4 regions of the Sedimentibacter sp. MB31-C6 genome follow, and region 1 is predicted to be linked to each of the others. Evidence: riboswitches for the same ligand, from Rfam matches in the RefSeq annotation. Region 1 holds a riboswitch; each other region holds the start of a gene.

Region 1 (5,052 bases):
ATATTAATTCAGAAACTTTGCAATATGAAGAAGTTCTGAATAATTATAAAAAGGTATTAACATATGTTGCTGAACTTTATGTTAATACTATGAACATTATTCATTATATGCACGACAAATACGCTTATGAAGCAGGTCTTATGGCATTACACGATTATAATGTAGGAAGACTTATGGCTTTTGGAGTAGCTGGACTTTCTATCGTTGCAGATTCATTAAGCGCAATTAAATTTGCTAAGGTTATGCCTATTTATGATGAAGATGGTATAGCAGTAGATTTTAATGTTGATGGTGATTTCCCTATGTATGGTAATGATGATGACCGTGTTGATAATATTGCTGAAGAAGTATTGGAGTTTTTCTCTACTGAGTTGAAGAAACATAAAACATATAGAAATGCTAAGCATACTCTTTCAGTATTAACTATTACATCAAATGTTGTATATGGTAAAAAAACAGGTTCTACACCTGACGGTAGGAAATCTGGAGAACCATTTGCTCCAGGAGCAAATCCAATGAATGGTAGAGATAAAAGCGGTATACTTGCTTCACTTAATTCAGTTGCTAAATTAAAATATAAAAATATATGTGAAGATGGAATTTCTAATACGTTTACAGTAGTACCAGAAACTTTAGGAAAATTAGATAGGCATAGAGTAGATAATCTTGTAAATATATTAGATGGATATTTTGTTCAAAAAGCTCATCATATAAATGTTAATGTTTTAAATAAAGATACATTATATGAGGCTATGGAAAATCCAGACAAATATCCCAATTTAACAATTCGTGTATCTGGCTATGCAGTTAACTTTAATAGATTAACTCGTGAACAACAAATGGATGTCATTAGTAGAACATTCCATGATAAAATGTAGGCATATTATGACAAGTGGATTTATACATTCAATAGAAACATTAGGAACATTAGACGGTCCAGGAATTCGTATGGTTGTTTTTCTTCAAGGATGCAAATTAAGATGTATCTACTGTCACAATCCGGATACATGGAATACACTGAAGACTGTATATAGCGCATCTCCTATGGAAATAGTTGAAAAAACTAAAAGATATAAACCATATTTTAAATTTAATAATGGTGGTATAACTTTTTCAGGAGGTGAGCCCTTATTACAACCCGAATTTTTGCTAGAATGTCTTAAGAGATGTAAAGAGGAGGGAATACACACAGTTATTGATACTGCTGGTGTTGGTTTTGGAGATTATAAAGAAATATTAAAATATACAGATCTTGTTATTTTAGATATTAAGCATTCACAACCAAATAAATATAAAAAAATTACTAACATGGATATTGATAACTATCATGAATTTAAAGAAGCAGTAATAAAAAACAAAAATAAAATTTGGCTTAAGCAAGTTGTAACACCTGGAGTTAATGATAATTATGTCGATATGAAGGAGTTTGAAAAAGAAGTAAATACTTTTCCTCAAAATATGGTTAAAAAAGTAGAGCTTTTGCCGTATCATACACTAGGTGTACAGAAATATGAAAGATTGAACATAAAATATAAATTAAAAGATGTGTTACCCTTATCTAAAGAAAAACTAGATGAATTAAAAACATTTTTGATAATTGAAAAATTAGTTAGATAAATATTAAGTAAATAATATAGTTTATGTATTAGGGTATTCAGTTTTTTAACAATGTAGTATAATCTTATATATAAAATATTTTGGAGACTGAATTATATGATAACAAAAGTTAATATAAAGAATGGGGATAAACTTTCTATTTTAGGTTTTGGGTGTATGAGATTACCAACTAAAGGTGGCGTTATAGATGAGGCTAGATCAATATCTATGATACACGATGCCATAGAAAAAGGTGTTAATTATTTTGATACAGCTTACTTTTATCATGCAGGACAAAGTGAATCATTGTTAGGAAAAGCATTATTAGGAGGTTATCGTGAGAGAGTTAAAGTAGCAACAAAATTGCCTCCATATATGGTAAAAAGTTTGGATAATGCAAAAAAAGTGATGTCAACACAACTAGCAAAATTGCAGACAAACTATATTGATTATTATCTGCTTCATATGCTTACAGATAAAGCAATGTTTGACAAAATGGTATCTTTAGGTGTAATGGATTGGTTAGAAGAATTAAAACTTAATAAAATAATTAACAATATAGGATTTTCATTTCATGGTAGTAAGCTGGATTTTGAATTGATATTAAAAGCGTATCCATGGGATTTTTGTCAAATTCAATATAATTACCTAGATGAAAATAATCAAGTTACAAAAGCTGGATTACAATTGGCAGGGACATTAGGTATTCCTATTATTGTTATGGAGCCATTACGTGGTGGAAAATTGGTAAATAATTTACCTAAAGAAGTTATAGATACATTTAATAGTTACGATTCAGAAAGAACACCTGCTGAATGGGCATTGAGATGGATATGGAATCACACTGAAGTAAATGTTGTATTGTCAGGTATGAGCAGTGAAATACAAGTAACAGAAAATATTAAAACAGCAGGAGATGCAAAAGCTAATTCATTTACAAAAGAAGAACTTGTAGTTTTTGAAAAAGTAAAATCTATTATGATGGACAAGATAAAAATACATTGTACAGGTTGTGGGTATTGCATGCCTTGTCCTCATGGTGTAAATATACCTGGATGTTTCTCTAGCTATAATGATAAGTATTTATTAAATGATAAATTATATCGTTGGAAGTATGCTCAAACTTTAGGTGCATTTTCTGCTAAGCCTTCCTTTGCATCACTATGCAAAGAGTGTGGAAAATGCGAAAATCATTGTCCTCAAAATATAGCTATCAGAAAGGAATTAAAAAAAGTTAACAATGAAATGGAAGGTATATTATTTAAATCACTACTTAATATCATAAGAAAAATTTTAAAAATAAGATAATGTTTTAAGTTATATTACCATAAATTAGTTAAATAACTCACTTTTTTAGAATTTCAAAAATAAATGTTGACAAAATTATATATATGTTATAAAGTAATCACTAACAATTGAATATTAACTTCTTATCTAGAGAGACGGAGGGATCGGCCCGTTGAAGTCTCGGCAACCTGCATTTTGCAAGGTGCTAATTCCGACAAAGATTATACTTTGGAAGATGAGGAGATGGTTTAGTAATTTACCCTCTCTTCTGAGAGGGTTTTATTATTTTAAATATTATTTTTAGGAGGTTGACGAATGTCTATAGATTTGGTAAGAGAATATTTAAAACAATTTAATAAGGACAATGACATTTTGGAAATGGACGAATCTACAGCAACAGTAGAATTAGCTGCACAAGCATTAGGAACAGAAGGAGCAAGAATTGCAAAATCTTTATCATTTCAAAATAAAGATGGAGCTATGATTATTGTAGTAGCAGGAGATGCCAAAGTTGACAATAAAAAGTTTAAGGAAGAGTTTGGATTTAAAGCTAGGATGCTTTCTTCAGATGATACAGTTAAGTTTACAGGTCATGCTGTAGGAGGTGTATGTCCCTTTGCTCTTCCAGGGAATATCAATGTCTATCTTGATGAGTCAATGAAAAGATTTAAAACTATGTTTCCTGCTTGTGGAAGTAGCAATTCAGCAATAGAGCTTACTTTAGAGGAATTAGAAAAATTATCAAAAAGCAAAAAATGGGTTGATGTATGTAAAAATTGGGGATGATATATGATATTGTTTGGAAACAAGGTAAAATTTATTTACCCACCAAGACAAAGAGGAAGGGAATCAGCTTCAACATATACAAATTAAGGAGGTGGGGATTATTACTCCATTAATACAAATAAAAGATTTAGGAAAAGAATACATAAGCCAAGGTAATACTGTAACTGCTCTTTCAGGAATCAACATTAATATTAACAAAGGTGATATTTATGGGATAATAGGTATGAGTGGTGCAGGAAAAAGTACTTTGGTAAGATGTATAAATTTTTTGGAAAAGCCTACAAAAGGTACTGTAATAATAGAAAATGAGGATTTATCAGTATTAAATGATAAGAAATTAAGAAATGTAAGACAAGAAATAGGAATGATTTTTCAACAATTTAATTTGTTGATGCAAAGAACTGTAGAGGATAATATTTGTTTTCCTCTAGAAATAAGTGGTGTAAATAAAAAAGAAGGAAGAAAAAGAGCAAAAGAATTATTAGAAATAGTTGGACTTTTAGATAAAAGAAAGGCATATCCATCGCAGCTTAGTGGTGGACAAAAGCAAAGAGTGGCAATCGCTAGAGCCCTTGCTACTAATCCAAAAATCTTACTTTGTGATGAAGCAACAAGTGCATTAGACCCTACTACTACCCGTTCAATTCTTTCCTTATTGAAGGATATAAATAAAAAATTAGGAATTACAATAATTATAATTACTCATGAAATGTCAGTAGTTGAAGAAATATGTGATTATGTGGCAATTATTGATAATGGTTATTTAGCAGAAGAGGGATTAGTAGAAAGTGTTTTTTCAAACCCAAAGACAGATGCCGCTAAAAAACTAGTATACCATAGTAATTCTGCAGTTGTGGAAATGAAAGGAAAGAGATGTATACGTATAGTATTTGATGGTAAATCTTCATTTGAACCAGTTATAGCTAATATGGTACTAGAATGTAGAGCTCAAGTAAATATTTTATTTGCCGATACTAAGGATATTAAAGGTAAAGCCTTTGGACAAATGGTGTTGCAGTTACCTGAAGATGACTTTCTAGCAGATAAAATTATAAATTTTTTAAAAGATAAAAAAGTTATAGTTGAGGAGTTGATAGATTATGTTAACTGATGGAATAATAAATGAAATAATAACTGGCACCATTGACACATTATATATGACATCCTTCTCTACTATTTTTGCATATTTGTTTGCTTTTCCTTTAGGGATTGCTTTAGTTGTAACAAAGAAGGACGGGTTGTATCCTTTGGTTTCAATTAATAGAGTATTAGATTTTATAGTTAACATTGGTCGTTCAATACCTTTTATTATATTAATACTTTTGGTAATACCAATTACAAAATTAATAGCTGGCAAAAGCTATGGTGCTACTGCAACAATAG
Region 2 (5,052 bases), 410 kb from region 1:
TTAATTTGTAGCTATAATTGTATAAATTTATATTTTATGTTAATTTAAGTAATATTTAAAGAATTTTAATCCATAATAAGATAGTGTTAGTTTTAATAAATCATGGCATAATATTGCCTAGTTATCAGAAAGGGATAAATATGAAAAAATTAATAAGCATATTGTTAGTTGCTTTACTTTTGTTTTCTACAACGAGTTGTACATCTAATTACGAAATAGATGAAAATGTTGTAAAGGATGTTTCAGATAAAATAACTGATGCTGTAATCAAAACAACAGGTAAAGAAAAGGTGCAAAAAGTAGAATCACACACCATTAGTGCTTCAGATTTGAATAAATTAATCATAAAGAGCGCAATTGGAAATATAAACATAACAAGCCATGAATCAAGTGATACTTTAATTGACGTAAAACTAGAATCTAAAGCAAACAATATGGAAGATGCAAAAAAATTGATTGAAGACTTCACCTATACTATTGAAGAAAAATTTAAATCAATTAATATTGATACTTCAAAAAATATTAATAATTTAGATCCATCAAATATGATACAAGTAACATTAGATATAAAAATTCCTGAAACTATTAAAAGTTTTGTTATAAATACAAATATTGGTGACATTACAATAAATAATGTTCAAGGACAAATTGAAGTTGTATCTAATGTTGGAGAAGTAAATATAAATAACTCAAGTGCTTCTTATGATTTAAAGGTAGATGTTGGTGATATAAACTTAGATAACTGTATTTCTTTAAACAGTTCAACCTTCCTTATAAATACAGGAGACATAAATTGTGATTTTTCTGATATTTACAACTCTAAAGTTATAAAGGCAAATGTTATTGTCGGAGATATTAACTTGACACTTCCTAAAGATTCAAGCTATGAAACTGTAATAAATGAGTTTATGATGAAAGAGATAGTTAAAATAAACAACGATGGAAAAACAAGAGTAGAACTTACAACTAATGTAGGTAGTATTGATTTCAATTGATTAACTATAATATTATAAAAAAACTCTTTTCAATATTAAATTAATATTGAAAAGAGTTTTTATTTTATATCGAAAAAAAACATATTAAACTTATCTTCTTATCTTCAATATTCTTCTAGCTTCATCTGGAGATGCTATGTCTCTACCATATATCTTTGCAAGTTTCGCTGTTCTCTCTACAAAGTCAACGTTCTTGCCTAATTTATCAGGCTTATAATAAATATTATCTTCCAATCCAATCCTTACATGCCCACCAAGGCTTATTCCGGAAAAAACTGTAAACATTTGATTTTCACCAATTCCCGTAATATCCCAAATAGAATTTTTAGGAATAGCATTTAAAAGACTAGTAAGTTGGTTATATGTTGCAGGTTGACAATTTTTAAATCCCAATATAAAGTTAAAGTATAAAGGATCACGAATCAACCCCTTATCCTTTAGTTCAATTGCTTTGTATATCATACTAATATCATATACCTCAATTTCAGGTTTAATATTTCTTTTCATCATTTCTTTTGATATTTTTTCTATGAATTTAGGAGAATTTTGATAAACCATTTCCTCAAAATTTACTGACCCTGTTGTTAAAGCAGCACTTTCAGGATTTAATTTTAAACCTTGAGTCCTACTCTCATAATCTAATCCAGCTCTTCCACCTGTTGATAATTGTATAATTATTTTAGGACATACTTCCTTAATTTTTTCGACTATTTCTACATATCTCATAAAATCATGTGTTTTTCTTCCATCTTTATCTCTTGCATGAATATGAACAACTGAAGCACCAGCATTATAACACTCTTTTACATCATTTGCTATTTCCTCAGCCGTTATTGGTATATGAGGTGTATCAGCCTTAGTATATATCGAGCCTGTTGTCGCTACAGTTATTATTAATTTAGACAAAATCTCACCTCCTAAAATTGAACCGCAATGTTTATTCATAGCAATGACATTATTGGAAAAATAACTATGTCATTAATTATAAATATTTTTTTAATATATCAACCTTGTCTAGCTTTTCCCAAGGCAAATCTAAATCATCTCTTCCAAAGTGGCCATAAGCAGCTAATTGTTTGTATATTGGTCTTCTTAAGTTTAACTTTTCTATTATTGCAGCTGGCCTTAAATCGAAGTTATCTTTAATGGCTTTCTCTATTTTTTCTTCATCAATTTTATTTGTTCCAAAAGTATCGACCATTATTGAAACTGGTTTTGCAACTCCAATAGCATAGGCAAGCTCAACTTCACATTTATCTGCTAGGCCTGCTGCAACAATGTTTTTTGCAATGTATCTTGATGCATATGCAGCTGAACGGTCTACCTTTGTTGGATCCTTGCCTGAGAATGCTCCACCACCATGTCTTGAATATCCTCCATAAGTATCAACAATAATTTTTCTTCCAGTCAATCCTGAATCCCCTTGAGGGCCTCCAATAACAAATCTACCTGTAGGATTGATAAAATATTTTGTATTCTCATCGATTAATTCAGCTGGTACTGTTGTTTTTATTACATGCTCCTTTAAGTCTTTTTCAATAGTGCTTATTTCAATTTCAGGGTCATGTTGAGTTGAAATTACAATGGCATCTACTCTAACAGGTTTATTATCATGATACTCAATGGTAACCTGTGTCTTTCCATCAGGTCTTAAATAACCCAAAATACCATTTTTTCTTACTTTTGAAAGTTTTAGAGATAATTTATGTGCCAAACTGATAGGCATAGGCATAAATTCAGGTGTTTCATTACATGCAAACCCAAACATCATACCTTGATCTCCAGCTCCTGTTGCATCGTTTTTGTCTAAATGAGTTTCTCTATACTCTGCCGCTTCGTTTACTCCCATAGCAATATCTGATGATTGTTCATCAATTGCAGTTAATACAGAACAAGTTTTGTAATCAAAGCCATACTCCGCATCTGTATAACCAATATCCTTTATAGTATTCCTAACTATTTTAGGAATATCTATATAGCAATTAGTGCTAATTTCTCCTGCTACTAATACAAGACCAGTTGTTGTTACAGTTTCACATGCAACTCTACCAAATGGATCTTGTTCATAAATAGCATCTAATATTCCATCAGATATTTGATCACAAATTTTATCAGGATGTCCTTCTGTTACAGACTCTGATGTAAATAACCATTTTTTCATTTTATGATCCTTTCTATACTTTACTTTTCTTTTCATTGTGAAAGCATAATGACTAATTTATATAGTTTAAAAAATAAAAACCTCTTCCATAGAAGAGGTTCTATCTACATATATAGCCTCATCTTTCGGAAATCCGCGGGATTTGGCACCTTGAATAAATCAGGCTGCCGGGTTTCATTGGGCCTCGTCCCTCCACCACTCTTGATAAGGATTGTTACAATTCATAATATCATATAGATTTTTTTATGTCAATAGCTGAACTTTAAATATTTTTGGAACTTAAATCCTTTTAAAACGTCTAAATAAAAGCGTATATTACAATCCTTACATTTCTATAATTTACTATATTAATTAAATAAATACATGTTAATTTATACTTTATATGTGGTATAATGGACAAGCATAAATTTAAATACATAAATACAGAAGGGAATGATTAATTTGTTTATAAAAAAAATTGCAGCTATTTCTGCTACTATGATTCTATTATTAACATCATCAGTATTCGGCAGCGACTTATACACTGTTTATGATTTATCTGAGGAAACTAGACTCTCTACGGGTATTACATATGAAAGAATTGAAAAATACACTTCTCAAGGGTGGATGAACATAAATGTTGTTCGCACAAACCTAACAGACCCGTATACAAAAGTAGAACCTGTAACAAATAAAGAAGGTGTATCTAACAGGGGAACATTAAGTTCTATGTTAAAATCATCTGGAGCTGTAGCAGGTGTTAATGGAGACTTTTTTTACATGGGAAATCCAACTTATACATATGGACCAATAATTAAGGACGGGGAAATTATCACATCTCCTCTACCTTACAGTTATGGATACCCATCAGTAACAAGATTATTGGATGGTACAGTGGATATATCACTTTGGAATCCTAATATTACACTTTATGGCTCAGATGATATTCAATATGATATTGTTGTTATGAATAAAACTTCTAATATTGATTGGGGCCCAACTATACTAACTTCTGATTGGAATAAAATGTCTCCTGGTTATAGCGGAGATAAAGATATATTAGAAGTAGTTGTAGTAAACAATACAGTGTCAGAAGTAAGGAGAAATCAACCTTCAACTATAATTCCAGAAGAAGGTTACATCGTTGCAAGTTGTAATCCTGACACAATAGAAAAAATGACAAATTCCTTTAAATCTGGGCAGCCAGTTTCATTGAATATTGAATTAGATTTTAACACTGAAAACATAGACTGGTCTTTTGGTGGGTTAAATCATCTAGTTAAAAATGGTGAAATAAATGATATTAGTGATGAAGTACTCGGTGCTCATCCTCGTACTGCAATAGGTTTTAATAAAGACAATACAGAAATGATTTTAGTAACTGTTGATGGAAGAAATAAGGAATATACAAGTATAAAACAAACAGAACTAGCTCAAATTATGGTTGATTTAGGTGCTTACAATGTTGTCAACATGGACGGAGGAGGATCTACAACTATGGGTATTGATTTCCTTAAAAATTCTAACATCACTATTGTAAATATGCCATCAGATGGATATGAAAGAAAAATCGCTTCAGGTGTTGGAGTTTTCAATACCGCACCAGATAGTAACAATGTTGACAAAATTAATATAACTACTTCAAATAATAAAGTTTTTAACAATACAGAGCTTGAATTAGATTTGGAATTTTTGAATGAATACTATACACCATTGGACATTGATAAAAGCAATGTTAGTTATTCTGTTACTCCTTCAACTGCAGGTGTAATTGAGAACAATAAATTTCTTCCGAAAAACCCAGGTAAAGCTTTAATAACAGCTTCTATAGGAGATACTAAAGGTGAAATAGAAATAGACGTAATAGATACACCCGTTGCTTTAAAATTTAATTCAGACAACCTAGTCTTAAATTAT
Region 3 (5,052 bases), 1.1 Mb from region 1:
CGTTATTTTTATAAAATTTTCAAAGTTAATAATATTATTTTCATTTTTAACTTCAAAGATTCTATACACATATTTAAACTCGCATATATTTTGTAATTCGATTATAGATTCATTAAGTAATTTATAAGTTTCTACATCAACGTTATTGTTTCTATATCCTAAGTATCTTAAAGCTTCATTTATGTTTATTTTGATAAGGTTACTATTGATATGATTTACTTTCATTTGTTAGTACACTCCTAATAGCAGAAATACTGCCTAAAATCTTTTTAGCGGTGGAAGGTTTATTCATTGTATAAATATGGATGCCATCAACACCCCAGGATAATAGGTCTATTATCTGACCTATTGCATAGGACATTCCTGCTTCTTTTAAAGCTTCAGGATTGTTTGCATATTTATCTAATATCCTTCTGAATTTTTCAGGAATTGTATTACCTGTAAGATTTACTATAGTGTTAATTTGATTTTTATTAAGTAAGGGCATAATTCCGGTAATTATAGGTAAATCAATGCCCTTCTTATGTGCTTTATCATAAAAATTATAAAATGCTTCATTATCAAAAAACATTTGAGTTACCAAGAAATCAGCACCTGCATCCATTTTTCTTTTTAGAAATTTAATATCAGCATCTAAATCTTTTGCATCTGGATGCTTTTCAGGATAGCATGCAGCTCCAACACACAAATTTGAATTTCTTTTGAAATATTTTATCAGTTCCACTGAATTTTTAAATCCATTGGTTGGAAAATTATCTGATACAGAGTCTTTTGGATAATCTCCCCTTAAAGCCAAAACATTTTGTACATTATTTTCATTTAGGGAAGTTAATATATTATATATTTCATTTTTTGCTGAAGAAATGCAAGTAACATGAGCAATAGATGTTAAATTGTACTTGTTTTGTATATATGAAGAAATTTCAACTGTTTTGTCTTTTGTACTTCCACCTGCTCCATAGGTAACACTCATAAAATCAGGTTCTAACTTATATAGTTCGTCGATTGAATCATATATTGTATTAACCGGATAATTTGCTTTTGGTGGAAATATTTCAAAGGATATCAAAGGTTTTTTTTCAGTAAAGTTATCTACTATTTTCATTTAATCCTCCTAAAATAAAAAATCTCTCCCGACATTGGGAAAGATATTATCCATATGCATTCTCATCTGCCGGTTAAAAACCGCTGGAATTAGCACCGTATACATAGATTGGTTGCCGGACTTCATAGGGCCAGATCCCTCCGTCGCTCTTGATGAATTTATTTAATTTTCAATTAGTATATAACTAATAATATCTATATGTCAAGTAAATATTTTATTTGATATTGTAAAAGGAGGAAAGTTTTACAATTAGCTCTTGCAATTAATTTTTTGTTTTGATATAATTAAACACAAAGTTAATATAATACTGTGATTGGAAGCAGTAGGTTTGTTCACAATTTAAGAGAGCCGTCGGACGGTGTGAGACGGTATTGTAAAAGCTGAACTCGTCCATGAGTATTTGAAGCGAAATAAAGTAGTTTCAAACGGTTATACCGTTATAATATTTAAGTGAGGCTTAATGTCTAATTTGGGTGGTACCGCGGAATCTTCGTCCCAGCAGGGATGAAGATTTTTTGTATTCACTAACACAATTAAATAATAATTAAGAAAATAGATTAATATGGAGGCTAAACATGAAAACATATAATCCGCAAGTTATTGAAAAAAAGTGGCAGGAAATATGGGATAAAAATGAAACTTTTAAAGCGAAAGACAATAAAGAGCAAAAGAAATTTTACGGTCTTGTGGAATTTCCATATCCATCGGGAGTAGGATTGCATGTAGGACACATACGTGCATATACTTCTCTTGAAGTAATATCAAGAAAAAGAAGATTAGAAGGATACAATGTATTGTTTCCTATTGGATGGGATGCCTTTGGGTTACCTACAGAAAATTATGCAATTCAAACTGGAATACATCCTAGAGAAGTAACAGACAGAAATATTAAGGTGTTTACTCAACAATTAAAGACAGCAGGATATTCCTTTGACTGGTCAAGAACTGTAGATACTACAAATCCAGATTATTTCAAATGGACTCAATGGATTTTTGTTCAATTGTTTAAGCATGGATTGGCTTATAAAGATAAAACTTATGTAAATTTCTGCAATAGCTGTAAAGTTGTACTTGCAAATGAAGAATCACAAAATGGAGTTTGTGATAGATGTGGTAGTGATGTTATACAACTAGAGAAAGATGTTTGGTTTTTGAAAATAAGAGAATATGCTGATAAACTTTTGGATGGGTTAAACGAAGTTGACTTTTTGCCAAGAATTAAACTTGAGCAAGAAAATTGGATTGGTAGATCATATGGAGCAGAAGTTGATTTTAAAATTAAGGATATAGATGAATCATTGAGAGTATTTACAACAAGACCTGATACGTTATATGGAGTTACATTTATGGTTATAGCTCCAGAACATCCATTATTAAATAAATATGCTTCAAAAATCACAAATATGGATGAAATACATGAATATCAGGAAGAATCTAAAAAGAAAACTGAATTTGAAAGAGTTCAACTTGCTAAAGATAAAACAGGTGTTGAAATAAAAGGTTTGACAGCAATCAATCCTGTTTCTGGAGAAAAAATTCCAGTGTGGGTTGCTGATTATGTTATGATGGGTTATGGAACAGGAGCTATAATGGCTGTTCCAGGACATGATACAAGAGACTGGGAATTTGCTAAGAAATTTAATATACCTATAGTTGAAGTTATAGCAGGTGGAAATATAGAAGAAGAGGCATTTACTGATGTTGAAGATGGAGTTATGGTCAATTCTGGAGTTTTAAATGGATTGCGAGTAAAGGATGCCATTGATAAAATTATAGAATATCTTAAAGAAAAAAATTTAGGTGAAAGAAAAACGAATTATAAAATGAAAGATTGGGCATTTAATAGACAAAGATATTGGGGAGAACCAATTCCAATTATTCATTGTCATAAATGTGGCATGGTACCAGTTCCAGAAGAACAATTACCAGTGAAATTACCAGATGTTGAAAACTATCAACCTACTGAAACTGGAGAATCACCACTTGCGAATATAGAAGAATGGGTTAATGTTAAATGTCCAGTATGTGGTGAAGATGCAAAAAGAGAAACTGATACAATGCCACAATGGGCAGGATCATCTTGGTATTTCTTAAGATATATGGATACCCAAAATAATGAAGCTATTGCGTCTAAAGATAACTTTGATTATTGGGGACCTATTGATTGGTATAATGGAGGCATGGAGCATGTTACAAGGCATTTAATTTATTCTAGATTCTGGCATAGATTCCTTTATGATATTGGTGTAGTTCCATTTAAAGAACCATATGCAAAAAGAACAGCTCAAGGTTTGATTCTTGGTTCTGATGGAGAGAAAATGTCTAAATCAAGAGGAAATGTTGTAAATCCTAATGAAATTGTAGATGAAATGGGAGCGGACACTCTTAGAACATATACTATGTTTATTGGTGATTATGAAAAGTATGCAATATGGTCTGATAGTAGTGTTAAAGGTTGTAAGAGATTTTTAGATAGGGTTTGGAAACTTCAAGAATTAGTTACTGATGAAACATCATACTCTAAGAAACATGTTACATTAATGCATAAGACTATAAAAAAGGTTAGTGAAGATTTTGAATCTATGAAATTCAACACTGCAATTGCAGCTATGATGAGCTTTGTTAATGAAATTAATAGTGATAATTATATTACAAAAGATGAACTAAAGGACTTTATTATTTTGTTAAATCCAGTAGCCCCTCATATTACAGAAGAAATTTGGGAAAACCAAGGATTTAACGGTATGCTTAATGAAGCCAATTGGCCTAACTGGGACGAAGAAAAGACAGTTGATGACGTAATTGAACTTCCTGTACAAGTAAATGGTAAAGTAAGAGGAAAAATAGTTTTATCTAGAGATGTAGATGTAAATACTGCTAGACAAATAGCAAAAAAAGATGAAAATATAAATAAATATTTAGAAGGAAAAACTATAATTAAAGAAATATATGTACCAGGTAAAATATTTAATATAGTTGTTAAATAATATAACGAATCATTAGGACGTATTTAGGAATTTCGACATAAATTAAACTACTATAAGGAGCAATTGTGAAAAATATAGAGAAGATAAATTTTGATTCAAAAAGTAAATTTTACAATTATTTAAATTTAAAACTAACAGGCTTAATATGTGAAGAGCCAGATTGGCTTGCTAACCTTTCTAATGCATCAGCTTTATTATGGATGATGATGGAGAATATTAATTGGGCAGGATTTTATTTGTATAAAAATGATGAATTAGTTCTTGGGCCCTTTCAAGGTAAACCAGCATGCACACATATTGAAATAGGTAAAGGAGTATGTGGAACTGCAGCTAAAACTAGAGAAATTCAATTGGTTAAAAATATACATGAATTTCCAGGACACATAGCTTGCGACTCTGCTTCTAAATCTGAAATTGTTTTACCAATTGTAAAAAATGATAATTTGATTTGTGTTCTAGATATTGATAGTCCTATAATTAACAGATTTGATGATGAAGACAAATTATATCTAGAAAAATTTGCAGGGATATTGTTAAAATATATAAAATTCCCTCAAAAATTCATTTAATATTAAAGCTGAACATTTGAATCCCCTTTTCATATAATAATCATAACGGAAAGGGGTGTATTTATGTATAATTTTAATTACAATTACGAATATCCAAATTTAAATTATAATATAAAAACCATTAATAATTGTAAATGTACAAAATCTTATTTTAGAATTTTTAATTCAATTTTTGACTCGCCTAATTTAGATGTTTATGTTAATGAAATGATAATGGCATCAAATTTAAAATACGGTGAATTTACAAAACATGTCTTATTTGCACCAGGAAATTATCGTGTTACATTATATCCATCAGGCAGTCAAAATGGTGCAATTTTTGAGGGGGATATAGTCATTGACAGAAATTTGACATATACTGGTGCATTATCTGGTTACATATCTGATTTAT
Region 4 (5,052 bases), 1.1 Mb from region 1:
GGGGTAGCATCTAATAGTCGATTAAGAGAGTTAATGCAAAAAGAATCTACTAAGCATAATTATGAATTTACTAAGCCGTCATCAATTTTTTGTACTGATAATGGAGCGATGATAGGGAGCGCAGGATATTATAAATATTTAAAAAGTGAATTTGCTAATTCATCATTAAATGCAACTCCGAATTTAAAACTTGCAAAATAGTAAACACAAAAATAACAAAAAGTTATCAACAGTTGTGGATAAAGCTGTTGATACAGTAATATAGCAAAGAAGTTATTCACAAGTTATTAACAATAGGTGGATAACTTCTTTTAAATTTCTTGAATTTCGGTCCACTTTTTATATAATTCATCTAATTCCATTTTTATTATGTTTAATTTTTCATTTATTTCTATAAATAAATTTTTGTCGTCATATGTCGAAGGTTGACATAATGCAAGTTCTAATTCAGAAATTTTATATTCATGCATTTCAATTTGTTCTTCTAGGACTTTCAAATTTTTTTCTTGTTGCTGTCTTTCTCTAATCAATTCTCTTTCTTTTTTTTTCTCTGCGTTGATTTGAGTTTTAGTTTTTGTCACTTCTAAATCTTCTTCAACTTCATCAAGCTCAGCCTTTTTTTCAAGATAATAATTATAGTTACCTAAGTATTCGAAAATTCCATCATTAGACATATCATATATTTTATTTGCAACTTTATTTAGAAAATATCTGTCATGTGATACGACAAGAAGTGTACCTTCATAATTCACTAATGAATCCTCTAGTACTTCCTTTGAATCTATATCTAAATGGTTTGTTGGTTCATCCATCAATAAAAAGTTAGCTTTTGAAGTCATGAGCTTCAAAAGTGATAATCGGCTTTTTTCGCCTCCGCTTAAGTCACCAATAATTTTATATAAATCATCTCCAGTAAATAGAAATTGTGCCAACATTGTTCGTATGTCATAATAATTAAGCATAGGATTGTCGTCCCATATTTCATCAATAACTGTTTTATCATTGTTTAAATTAGTTTGTTCCTGATCATAATATCCAATGTTTACATAATGACCCAATGTCAATTCACCAGAATATTCATCTATTTTTTTAGCAATTATCTTTAATAATGTAGATTTACCGATACCATTTGGACCTATTATTCCTACTCGGTCTTTTTTAAATATACTCATATTTATATTTTTGAAAATAATATGTTCACCAAAACTTTTTCCCAAATTGTTCACCTTTAAAACATCTTGACCGCTTTTAAGCTTTGGTGTAAACCTTAATTTAACCTTCTTAGATTCAATATTAGGTTTGTCCATCCTTTTTATTTTATCTAAAGTTTTTTGCCTACTAAATGCTTGTCTAATATTCCTTTTGCTTCCATAGGAGTGGAGGCGTTTAATCATTTCTTCTTGTTTTGCTATCTCTTTTTCATATTCATCATATTTTTTTGTTTCTAATTCAATTTCTATTTTGCGTTTATTCATAAATTCTGAGTAATTTCCATTATATGATTTTAATGTTTTGTTTTCCATTAAAAATATTTTATTAACAGTATTATCAAGAAAATATCTATCATGAGATATTATAATAACTGTTCCTTTAAAGTCTTTTATATATTTTTCTAACCATGATATGGCATTAATATCTAAATGGTTTGTGGGTTCATCTAATAATATTATATCAGCTCTTTCTAATAAAAGCTTTGCAAGCATAACCCTGCTTTTTTGTCCTCCGCTTAATAAATTAATAGGCTGATTAAACTCAACTTCTGAAAAACCAAGTCCTTTTAGTACACCTTTAATTATGCTTTTATAACTATAACCATCAGCTTCTTCAAACCGTTCATTCAATTTAGCATAAGTATTCATTAAAGTTTCAAGCTCATTAGAATCATCTTCTTCTGTAAAAGTACTAATTTTATTTTCTAAATTACGCATATCTTGTTCTAGTTTTATAAGTTCACTAAAAATAGTGAGCATTTCATCTATTATGCTTTTGTTACTTTCTATTGTAGTATTTTGCTTTAAATACCCAAGTTTTTTACCTTTTGCTTTAAAAATGGTACCAGAATCTGGTTCTAAATTTTCTGTTAATATATTAAATAATGTAGTTTTGCCTGAACCGTTCAGTCCGATTAATCCTACATTTTCATTATCATTTATAGTAAAAGAAATATTTTCTATTATATTTTCAACTGTATAAGCTTTCGTAACATCATTACAAGATAAAACTATCATTTAAACAGTCCTTTCTATATTTTGAATAAGTTTATTGTATATAATTTTATATTTTAAATTTGACTATTTGATTATATCAATTTTATTGATACTTATCAATTGCATTATAACGATGTATAAAGATAAGCGATTTTGTATGAAACTACTTACAAAATATAATCGTAGTTAATTAATAATTGCTCTTACATAATAAAAGTAAAGTATCATAAATGTTTAAAAGAGAATTTATTAAAATTCTCCTTGTATGTTCATTCATTTCTTCTTTTCCAAAGTAAATAATGTTATTATTATCTAACTCAAAAATAACGTATTCTAAATACTTTTTATAATCTAATTCAAATTCTTGGGATAAGCTTTTCGGGAGGTCAGTTACACCTAAAATAAAATCCGTTGAAACATCAAAATATTTGGATATTTTAATTATTAATTCAATTCCTGGTTTTCTTTTGCCACTTTCATATAGTGAAACTGTTGATTCTGAAATGCCAAAGATTTTACTAAATTCTTTTGCGGTGAGTTTGTTTTTAATACGTATTTGACGAATCCTCTCATTATAATTCATAATATCGCCAACTTCCTTTTGCAAATTGATTACAAAAAGTCACCTCATAACTTTTTGAGTGTTAATCTAATTATAATGTAGACTTTGATAAAAAACAACAAAAAATTGCAAAAAGTAAATATATTTGATAATTATTGACAAAATGCAAAGTATGTTTTATTATTTAATAATACAATATAAGTTTTTTTATATAGAAGAATTGAATATTAATACGGGGGGTATTAAATTGGAATTCATCGTTGATAATTATCTTAGTATATCTAATTTTGAGTTATTATTGAATTATATTCATGAAAACACAACACAAGATGAAATTTATAATAAGCATCTATTAATTACTATAATTGGATGTATCGAAGGAAATATACAATTGGAGTTGCAAAATAATTCATTCCATATGTATTTCAATGGATATAATATTGATGGTAAAGATAAAATAGATTGTGATAATTACATTTTGTCCAGTATTTATAATAATATAAAAGTTAATAGTGATTTAAATGATTTTATAATTAAATATTTTGACTTATGGCATGGACATAATGAGAATTCAGATTTTCTTTATGATAAGTATCATAAGGACTATTTAAAAGAAAACTTTCAAATATTGTTATATGCTATAAAAGAAGATATTAAAAAGGCAGGGAATATTAAGGATAATGATAATTTAAATAAATATCAATTATTGTTAAATGATTTAATTGATAAATTTTGCAGAAATTAATTAAAAGGTATTGACATAAGTAAAAAATTAGTATAAAGTACTTTCTAATAAATGAATATTTACTTCTTATCAAGAGAGATGGAGGGAGCGGCCCTTTGAAGTCTCGGCAACCTACAGTTTACTGAAAGGTGCTAATTCCGACAAAGTATAACTTTGAGAGATGAGGAGATGATTATATTAATCCTCTCTTCAAGGGGATTTTTTATTTTGCTGTGCAAGAAGCGATATTCCTTTAAATATAATTTATTCAGGGAGGAAATATGAAAAGTAATTTTAAAAACATTGAATCTAAATTAGTGCAATCTTTAGAAGAATTTGAAGAAGGGGAATCTAGAGTATATCCATTAATCCAAAGTACTACTTATAATTATAAAGATCCAGATTATGTTGCTGGTTTATTTGATTTAACTGAAACTGGACATATGTATTCAAGAATTAGCAACCCAACTGTAGCTGCTTTTGAGAATAAAATAGCTCAATTGGAAGGGGGTGTTGGAGCTGTAGCTGTTTCTTCTGGGCAGGCTGCTACAACGATGGCTATATTAACTATTTGTAACTCCGGTGATCATATAGTTGCTGCTTCTACAATATATGGAGGAACTTTTACATTACTAGCTTCAAGTTTGAAGAATTTAGGTATTGAAACAACTTTTATAAATCCAGATAATACAGAGGATGAAATAATAGCTGCATGTAAGGAGAATACAAAGGCAATTTTTGCAGAAACAATAGGAAATCCAGGGTTGAACATATTAGATTTTTCTAAATTTTCTAAAATAGCTATAAAAGTAGGTGTTCCTTTAATAGTTGATAATACAATAGCTACACCATATTTATGTAGGCCGTTTGAATATGGTGCTAATATAGTTGTACATTCGACTACAAAATATATTGATGGTCAAGCTACAGCAGTTGGTGGAGTAGTAGTTGATGGAGGAAATTTCGATTGGAATAATGGAAAGTTTCCAAATATGGTTGAACCTGATCAAAGCTATCATGGACTAAGTTATTTTGAGAAATTTAAGGAAACTGCTTATATAACTAAGGCTAGAACCCATATATTAAGAGATTTTGGTTCTACTATGAGTGCGTTTAATGCTTTTATATATTTGAGAGGACTTGAAACTCTTCATATCAGAATGGATAGACATAGTGAAAATGCATTAAAGATAGCTGAGTTTTTAGAAAATCATGAAAATGTTCTATGGGTTAATTATCCAAAGTTAAAAAGTAGTTCTTATTTTGAATTAGGAAATAAATATCTTCCAAAGGGTGGAAGTGGAATAATCTTGTTTGGAGTCAAAGGTGGAGCTGAAGGTGGAAGACAGTTTACTAAAAAGTTGAAATGGATAAATAGTGTAGTTCATTTAGGGGATGTTAGAACATGTGTACTTCATCCTGGTAGTACAACACATAGACAGCTGTCTGAAGAAGAACAAATAGCAGCAGGAGTTATGCCTGAAGCAATAAGATTAAATGTAGGAATTGAAAATATAGATGACATTATAGCGGATTTAGAACAAGCGCTTAAATAAGTG

What was found. Region 1 has a riboswitch for S-adenosylmethionine ahead of U8307_RS07905 (YbaK/EbsC family protein). Riboswitches for the same ligand answer to the same signal wherever they lie in the genome.
Region 2: it holds a riboswitch for S-adenosylmethionine, as region 1 does, so the genes downstream of both, metK (methionine adenosyltransferase) here and U8307_RS07905 (YbaK/EbsC family protein) in region 1, are expected to answer to the same signal.
Region 3: it holds a riboswitch for S-adenosylmethionine, as region 1 does, so the genes downstream of both, metF (methylenetetrahydrofolate reductase [NAD(P)H]) here and U8307_RS07905 (YbaK/EbsC family protein) in region 1, are expected to answer to the same signal.
Region 4: it holds a riboswitch for S-adenosylmethionine, as region 1 does, so the genes downstream of both, U8307_RS02785 (O-acetylhomoserine aminocarboxypropyltransferase/cysteine synthase family protein) here and U8307_RS07905 (YbaK/EbsC family protein) in region 1, are expected to answer to the same signal.

What each region holds. Positions count from the first base shown of each region.
Region 1 covers NZ_CP142396.1:1,653,687-1,658,738, forward strand. Annotated here, with positions in the region: gene pflB (formate C-acetyltransferase) at 1-878, shown strand, start outside; gene pflA (pyruvate formate-lyase-activating protein) at 886-1,617, shown strand; gene U8307_RS07900 (aldo/keto reductase) at 1,714-2,904, shown strand; SAM riboswitch class I at 3,024-3,125, shown strand; gene U8307_RS07905 (YbaK/EbsC family protein) at 3,199-3,669, shown strand; gene U8307_RS07910 (methionine ABC transporter ATP-binding protein) at 3,770-4,780, shown strand; gene U8307_RS07915 (methionine ABC transporter permease) at 4,770-5,052, shown strand, end outside.
Region 2 covers NZ_CP142396.1:1,242,608-1,247,659, forward strand. Annotated here, with positions in the region: gene U8307_RS05930 (hypothetical protein) at 1-11, shown strand, start outside; gene U8307_RS05935 (hypothetical protein) at 141-995, shown strand; gene U8307_RS05940 (3-keto-5-aminohexanoate cleavage protein) at 1,086-1,901, opposite strand; gene metK (methionine adenosyltransferase) at 1,978-3,156, opposite strand; SAM riboswitch class I at 3,272-3,367, opposite strand; gene U8307_RS05950 (phosphodiester glycosidase family protein) at 3,589-5,052, shown strand, end outside.
Region 3 covers NZ_CP142396.1:2,774,144-2,779,195, forward strand. Annotated here, with positions in the region: gene U8307_RS13380 (vitamin B12 dependent-methionine synthase activation domain-containing protein) at 1-225, opposite strand, end outside; gene metF (methylenetetrahydrofolate reductase [NAD(P)H]) at 203-1,105, opposite strand; SAM riboswitch class I at 1,165-1,264, opposite strand; T-box leader at 1,406-1,606, shown strand; gene leuS (leucine--tRNA ligase) at 1,681-4,092, shown strand; gene U8307_RS13395 (GAF domain-containing protein) at 4,158-4,661, shown strand; gene U8307_RS13400 (DUF4397 domain-containing protein) at 4,725-5,052, shown strand, end outside.
Region 4 covers NZ_CP142396.1:544,712-549,763, reverse strand. Annotated here, with positions in the region: gene tsaD (tRNA (adenosine(37)-N6)-threonylcarbamoyltransferase complex transferase subunit TsaD) at 1-201, shown strand, start outside; gene U8307_RS02800 (ABC-F family ATP-binding cassette domain-containing protein) at 312-2,228, opposite strand; gene U8307_RS02795 (helix-turn-helix domain-containing protein) at 2,398-2,790, opposite strand; gene U8307_RS02790 (hypothetical protein) at 3,017-3,514, shown strand; SAM riboswitch class I at 3,578-3,681, shown strand; gene U8307_RS02785 (O-acetylhomoserine aminocarboxypropyltransferase/cysteine synthase family protein) at 3,775-5,049, shown strand.